Regions from separate parts of the Arthrobacter sp. RT-1 genome, predicted to be linked through region 2. Evidence: riboswitches for the same ligand, from Rfam matches in the RefSeq annotation. Region 2 holds a riboswitch; each other region holds the start of a gene.
The links. Region 2 has a riboswitch for cyclic di-AMP ahead of DXK94_RS15955 (LysM domain-containing protein). Riboswitches for the same ligand answer to the same signal wherever they lie in the genome.
Positions count from the first base shown of each region.

Region 1: linked by a shared signal. The riboswitch ahead of DXK94_RS05760 (C40 family peptidase) and the one ahead of DXK94_RS15955 (LysM domain-containing protein) in region 2 are both predicted to bind cyclic di-AMP.
Region 3: linked by a shared signal. The riboswitch ahead of DXK94_RS21455 (hypothetical protein) and the one ahead of DXK94_RS15955 (LysM domain-containing protein) in region 2 are both predicted to bind cyclic di-AMP.

Region 1 is NZ_QRGQ01000005.1:58,825-61,070, forward strand. Features, by position in the region: gene DXK94_RS05755 (M23 family metallopeptidase) at 1-717, shown strand, start outside; cyclic di-AMP (ydaO/yuaA leader) riboswitch at 840-1,024, shown strand; gene DXK94_RS05760 (C40 family peptidase) at 1,095-1,781, shown strand; gene DXK94_RS05765 (NlpC/P60 family protein) at 1,941-2,246, shown strand, end outside.
Region 2 is NZ_QRGQ01000024.1:64,410-66,655, reverse strand. Features, by position in the region: gene DXK94_RS15960 (hypothetical protein) at 6-974, shown strand; cyclic di-AMP (ydaO/yuaA leader) riboswitch at 1,159-1,328, shown strand; gene DXK94_RS15955 (LysM domain-containing protein) at 1,332-2,186, shown strand.
Region 3 is NZ_QRGQ01000036.1:8,218-10,463, reverse strand. Features, by position in the region: gene DXK94_RS17550 (HAMP domain-containing sensor histidine kinase) at 1-991, shown strand, start outside; cyclic di-AMP (ydaO/yuaA leader) riboswitch at 1,086-1,248, shown strand; gene DXK94_RS21455 (hypothetical protein) at 1,252-1,974, shown strand; gene DXK94_RS17540 (YdeI/OmpD-associated family protein) at 2,097-2,246, shown strand, end outside.

The DNA of each region.
Region 1 (2,246 bases), on a different contig from region 2:
GCGCGCCGCCGTCGGGGTCCCTTCCAGCAGATCACCGAGTTTGCCTCCGCCAGCGGCATCGGCCAAAAAGCCGGTATTGCCCTTGCTGCCACCGGCCTGGTGCTGACCGTGACTGTTCCGGCCACCAGCCCCGTGATGGCCACCGACGCCGCAGGCACACCTGTCGCTGCCTCGGCAGTTACGCCCCAGCCGGCTGTCACAGCCGAGGCGGGAGCCCAGATTGACTTCAGCCGCTCGGCGGTTGTCACGCAGGCTGACCCGGACGGCAAGCTTAAGCAGCTCCTCAGTGCCCAGTCTGCCGGCGCCGTCTCGAGCGCCGCTTCTGCCGGGAGCCTTGGTGCCCCGCTCGCCACCATGTCCACTGCATCCCCCTTCGGCTACCGTGTCAGCCCCATCACCGGCGGCTCGGGCGACTTCCACCGGGGCCAGGATTATGTGGCACAGTGCGGCACCTCCGTCCTCGCTGCTGCCACCGGCACCGTGACATTTGTTGGCTGGCACCAGTACGGCGGTGGAAACCGCGTTGTGGTGGACCACGGCAACGGCCTGGAGACCACCTACAACCACCTGTCGTCCTTCAATGTGACAGAAGGCCAGACGGTCTCCCGCGGCGACGTTGTCGCGTTGAGCGGGACCACCGGAGCTTCCACCGGCTGCCATCTCCACTTTGAGGTGCAGGTCAACGGCGAAGTTGTCGATCCCACGCGCTGGCTTTAGTCAAATGAGTGCAATGTCTCACTTGGGTGTTACCAGCCGTGACCTGAATGTGACATTGCTGCAAAACTCCTGTACCGTCTAACTCGCGTCAACTTTTCCGAAGTTGACGCTCTTGAGTGGATTGCCTAGCTCTGCCACCGCTCAAGGTCCGTTCGCATTTCATCGTCTGGCAGGGGCGGGGGAACCAATTCTGGCCTTCTTCATGAAGGCCTTGGGGTTAAGTCGCAAAGCTTCCTTGGAAGCCGCGCGGCCGGGTGACTCCCATCCGAATCCGACAGCTCACCTCGCAGGCATTGGGAGAGGCTACCTTCGTGTCTTCACGCCATAATTCTGCGCGCCACCGTGCACAAACGGTTCGTACCAACCCTTTGGATGCCATGTCCAAGGCTGTTAGTGCCAATGCCGGGACAGTAGGTCGCCAGGCAGCAGTTGTCGCAGCTGCTTCCGGTCTTGTTCTTGGTATGGGGCTGCCTGCCACTGCAGCGGACACCACCGCTGGTGTCTCCGCTTCCACCGAGTCGGGTTCCGCGCAGACCGCCCTTGCCGTCACCGCCGAGCCCACCGCGACCGTTTCCTTCGAGCGTCCCGTGGTGACCACCATCGCTGCGCCGAAGATCGAGCCGGTCCGTGCCCAGTCCACCGACGCCGACGAAGCCGACGCCGACGATGATTCAGCTGCGGCCACCACTGCATCCACCGCAGAAAAGGCAGTGGCGGCGGCCAGCTCAGCAGCCACCTCCGGCCTCGCGGCCATCGCCTACACCGGCATCGGGAGCCCCTACGTCTGGGGCGGCACCACCCCCAACGGCTGGGACTGCTCAGGCTTCACCCAGTGGGTCTACGCCCAGGCCGGCATCAGCATCCCGCGCGTCAACGCCTGGACGGCCATGACACCCACCTCCACCCCGCAGCCGGGCGACCTGGTCATGCAGAATGGCGGCGCACACGTGGGCATCTACGTTGGCAACGGCATGATGATCAGCGCCCTCAACCCTTCCCAGGGCACGCTGCTGCACTCCGTGGCCGCCACCGGAACCTCCTCCTTCTACACCCTGGGCAAATAGTTCTTGGGAGCTTCGGCCCCGGGAACTATTTCTTTGCCCCCTGTTTTTCGCTAGATCACACATCCCCGTTCGGGGCGCGCCGACATACCCCCAAGATGCCGGCGCGTCCAAAACTCTCGGGCTGCCCACAGGCCCCGAGGAAATCGAAAGAGAGAACTGATGACTACTCGTGCTACCGCACGGCACCGCGCCGAGGTCACCAAAACCAACTCAATCGCCGTCATTGCCAAGGCTGTCGGCGATAACGCAGGCGGCGTGGGCCGCCAGGCCGCGGTTATTGCCGCCGCTTCCGGCCTGGTCCTGACCAGCGGCATTGCAGCCAACGCTGCTGATGCCAACATCCAGCGGGACTCCGCTTCCGCCTCGACGCTGGAAGTCGAGTCCGCTGTTGAAGCCCCCATCTCCGCGGCTTCCACCATCGCCATCACCTACGAAAAGCCCGCCGTGACCACCACGCCGGCCCCG
Region 2 (2,246 bases):
GTGGCATGGGCGGGAATGGCGCACCGGCAGGAACTGGAGTGCTCCGTCCACACCCTCGCCGCCTGCGGGTCCTGGCCGCGGCGGCAGCACTGGCGACGGTACAGGCAGCGTCGGCCTGCACATCCTCCCCGGCGCCGGAGACTACCGGGGAGACACCGACTGCCACAGCAGGGCAAGGACCCATAGCTGTCGAGCTAAACCAGTCGCGGGACCAATATGGCAAGCCTGAGGTCCAGCTGCAGCTCACCAATACGTCAGACGCTGCGGTGACGCTGATCCAGGCCGAAGTCATCTCTGCCTTCTTTCAAGAAGCGATCAGCTGGATGCCCGCCGGGGATGACCTCGAACTGCCGCCCGGCCAGCCGAAAAGCCTGCCGGCGGCGCTTCCCGCTGCAACATGCGAAGGGCGCCCCTCCCCGGACGGGGAAACGGCGAAGGCCACCGTCCTCGTGACCTCACCCGGACAGTCCCGGCCGCGGCAACTGACCTTCAGCGCCTCTGATCCATTCGGGGTCCTCCGGCGCAACAATGGCGAACTCTGCCTCGCCACCGCAGTAGCCGCCGTGGCGGACATCCGCCTGGGCACGCAGCTGGAGGTGGCGCCGGACGCGCGCACCGCCGTCGTCCACCTTGTGGTGGCCCCGCACCCGGCAGCAGATAGGAAAAACCCGGACCAGGCGGCCCGGTCCCTGACCATACGGAGCATTGGCGGCACTCCCCTGCTGGCCGAAGCGCCCCGGAATCCCTGGCCGGAAAACCTCACCCTCACGGCGGGTGACGTCCCCCGTCAGTTCCCCTTGCATATCCGCCCCGCCCGCTGTGACCCGCATGCCATTGCGGAGGACAAGGTGGGCACTGTGCTGCCTCTGCAGGTCACTGTCGACGCCCGGCAGGGAGCTATCCGCGTTCCCGCAGGAGCGGTGTTACGTGCGCAACTTTATGACTTTGTTACGCGATCCTGTGCGCAGGGTTAACAAAAGCTATCAGCCGAGGTCAGCCCGGCAGCGTGCCCGACAGTCAAGACGATTGCTTAATCCGAGAGAAGGGCCTCGTATGTTATCCAAATGTGACAATCGGCTGCAGGGCGGGTTATGGTCTTTCACGTGTCCCTCCCAAGCGGGACATTCCCCTCAGCATGCCGAGCCCTGCCGCTGATACGGGATTCAATCGCTTTCCTGTTGGCAGGGACGGGGGAACCAAGTTTCCGCGGCTTTTTCAAAGCCTTGGGGTTAAGTCGATAGCGCCTCGTTCCGTTCGGGGTTGCTTTCGGCCGGGTATCTCCAACCCGAACCCGACAGCTCACCCCGCAGGCATGGGAGAGGCGATCAACCGTGTCAAAAAATTCCATCACCGCCCGTCACCGCGCGACTCCAGCCCGCTCGATCGTGCTTCAGGGTTTGGCTGTTTCCGCCAAGTCCCAGGCCCGGACGCTCGGCCGCCCGGCCCTCGCAGTTGCCGCTGCATCCGGCATTGCGTTCGGCGTCGGAGCTCCGGCCCATGCAGGCGTGACCGGCCCGGACAGCACCGAAGCCACTAACGTCCAGGCCTACTCGGCGCCCGCCGCCGCAGTTGCCGCCCCCGCAGCAGCAGCCGCCGCCAACGTCCACACCGTTGTTTCCGGTGACACCCTGGGCGCCATCTCGGCAGCCAACGGCGTCAGCCTCAACGATGTCCTCGCCGCCAACGGGCTGGACATCTCGACCATCATCTACCCGGGCGACCAGATCACCATCCCGGGCGCCGGATACGCAGCACCCGCCGCCGCTCCGGTCCAGGCCGCATCAGCTCCCGCGAACACCGGCATGAACATCTCCTACGCCTCCACCGCCCCCGCTCCGGCCCCGGCCCCGGCACCGGCTGCTCCCGTTGCCACCGGAACGGGCACCGGCGCAGCCATCCTGGCCAACGCCTACGGCCAGCTCGGCGTCCAGCAGGATTGCACCGCCATGGTGGAGAAGGCTCTCCGCGCCGTTGGCAAGTCCGTGGGCGACCTGGCCCCGGGCCAGTTCTACCAGTACGGCTCCGTGGTGGGCACCCCCGCCCCGGGTGACCTGGTGATCACTGCCGGCCACGTGGGCGTCTTCGCCGGCAACGGCCAGGTTGTCAGCGGCGGCGTTGACGGCTTCAAGACCGAGGTCCACTCCATTAGCTGGCTCAGTGGAGCTTCCTTCGTCCGCGTAGCGTAATTTCGCTCGCATACCGAAGCAGCGCAGACAAGGGCGGCAGCCGGGATATCCCGGCTGCCG
Region 3 (2,246 bases), on a different contig from region 2:
ATTCGTCTCGCTGGGGGGCCTGCTGCTGGTGGGGCTGGCCGGAACCATCCTGATCCGGCGCACCATGAAGCCGCTGGAACAGCTCTCCGAGGTGGCCACCCGGGTGTCACAGCTGCCGCTCGACGCCGGTGAGGTGGCGCTGGCGGTGCGGGTGCCGCCGTCGAACTCCAACCCCGGAACGGAAGTGGGCAGCGTTGGCCATGCGCTGAACCTCATGCTGGACAACGTGGCCAGTGCGCTGCAGGCACGGCAGAAGAGCGAGACCAAGGTGCGGCAGTTCGTGGCGGACGCGTCCCACGAGCTGCGGACCCCGCTGACCGCCATCCGCGGCTACACCGAGCTGATGCGGATGACGGAGGACTTCACGCCGGACGGCCAGAAGTCGCTGGCCAGGGTGCAGAGCCAGTCCGAACGGATGACGGCGCTGGTGGAGGACCTGCTGCTGCTCGCCCGCCTGGACGAGGGGCAACCGCTGAAACTCACCGAGGTGGACCTCACGCAGCTCGTGGTGGAGAGCGTCAGTGACGAAAAGGTGATGGCCCCCGGACACACCTGGCGCCTTGAGCTGCCCGATGAGCCGGTGGTGGTCAACGGCGATGCCTCCCAGCTGCGCCAGGTGCTGGTGAACCTGCTCTCCAACGCCCGCAAGCACACACCGTCCGGCACCACAGTGGTGACCGGCGTCGGCACCTCGCCCGAGGGTGCGGCGATCGTAACGGTAAGGGACGACGGCGGGGGTATCCCTGCCGCATTCGTGGACCATGTCTTTTCACGCTTCACCCGCGCAGACGCGGCCCGGAAAGGCTCGGGAGACCAGGCGGGAGGCTCCGCGGCCGAAGGCACCAGCGGCCTGGGCCTGTCCATCGTGCAGTCAATCGTGGAAGCCCACGGCGGCCGGGTAACGGTGACGTCACGGCCAGGCCATACGGAGTTCGCCCTGCAACTTCCACGCCTGCAGCAACAGGGGCAAGACGACGCGCCGTCGTCGTGATCTCCGTTACCTAAATGTGACTTAAGCGCTGCACTCCTGTACCGTCGATTGGGTGCGGTTCCCGTTCGGACCGCATATCCGGATGACGCCAAGCTCTGCCACTTCCCGGATCTCCCCGATTGACCAAGGCAGAGGCGGGGGACCCACCGTCCCGGGCATGTACCGCCCTGGGGTTAAGCCAGCACGTGATCTTTCCGTGTGGCCGGATGCCCTCATCCGAACCCGACAGCTAACTCCGCAGGTGTGAGAGGCGATCAATCATGTTCAAATTCCCGGTAAAACCGCGCCCGAAAAACGGCTCTGACAGCAATGCGGAGCGCCCTGAAGGCAAGAACTTCACCTTTGGCCAGCGTGCCGCAGTCCTGGCAGCGTCCTGTGCGCTGCTGGTCGGAGTAGGCGCCGCAGGCCAGGCCACCGATGCCATGACCACGGTCTCATCAAGCGCCCAGTCCACAGCGGATTCGGACGCGCAGATGAGCATCGAGAAGAGCGAGATCCGGTCCAACCCGGCCGAGTCACCCGCGCCCCCCGCGATCAACGTTGTGCCCCAGGCCGCGGAGCCGGCACCGGCCCCCGCACCCGAGCCTGCTCCGGCTGAACCTGCTCCGGCACCCGCCCCTGAACCCGCGCCCGCACCGGCACCGGCACCCGAGCCGGCTCCCGTCGTCGCGGTTAATGACCCCGCAGGTGCCCAGGCCTACGCAGCCAGCCAGCTGGCATCCTACGGCTGGGCCGCGGACCAGATGCAGTGCCTGGTGACGCTGTGGGACAAGGAATCGGACTGGACCACCACGGCCACCAACCCCAGCAGCGGCGCCTACGGCATCGTGCAGTCCCTGCCCGCCGAGAAGATGGCGAGCGCCGGGGCCGACTACCTCACCAACTACCGCACGCAGATCAACTGGGGCCTGAACTACATCCAGGAGCGTTACCAGTCCCCGTGCGGCGCGCTGAACTTCCACTACGCCAACAACTGGTACTAAGCCTGCGCTGCCGCCGTTGAAGCGGCACCAGTCTGTTGAAGCGGCCCTCTTCCGTTGAAGGGGGCCGCTTCTGTTGAAGCCCTTGTGTTGAAGCCGGTCCGGGGCCTGGTTTATTTTGAACCATGAAGTTCACCACCACCATCCAGGGCAGCGGCAATAAGACCGGCATTGAGGTTCCCGAGCATGTTGTGGAGGGGCTTGGGGCCGGCAGGCGGCCTCCGGTGGTGGTGACCATCAACGGCAAGAGCTACCGCAGCAGCATTGCGGCGATG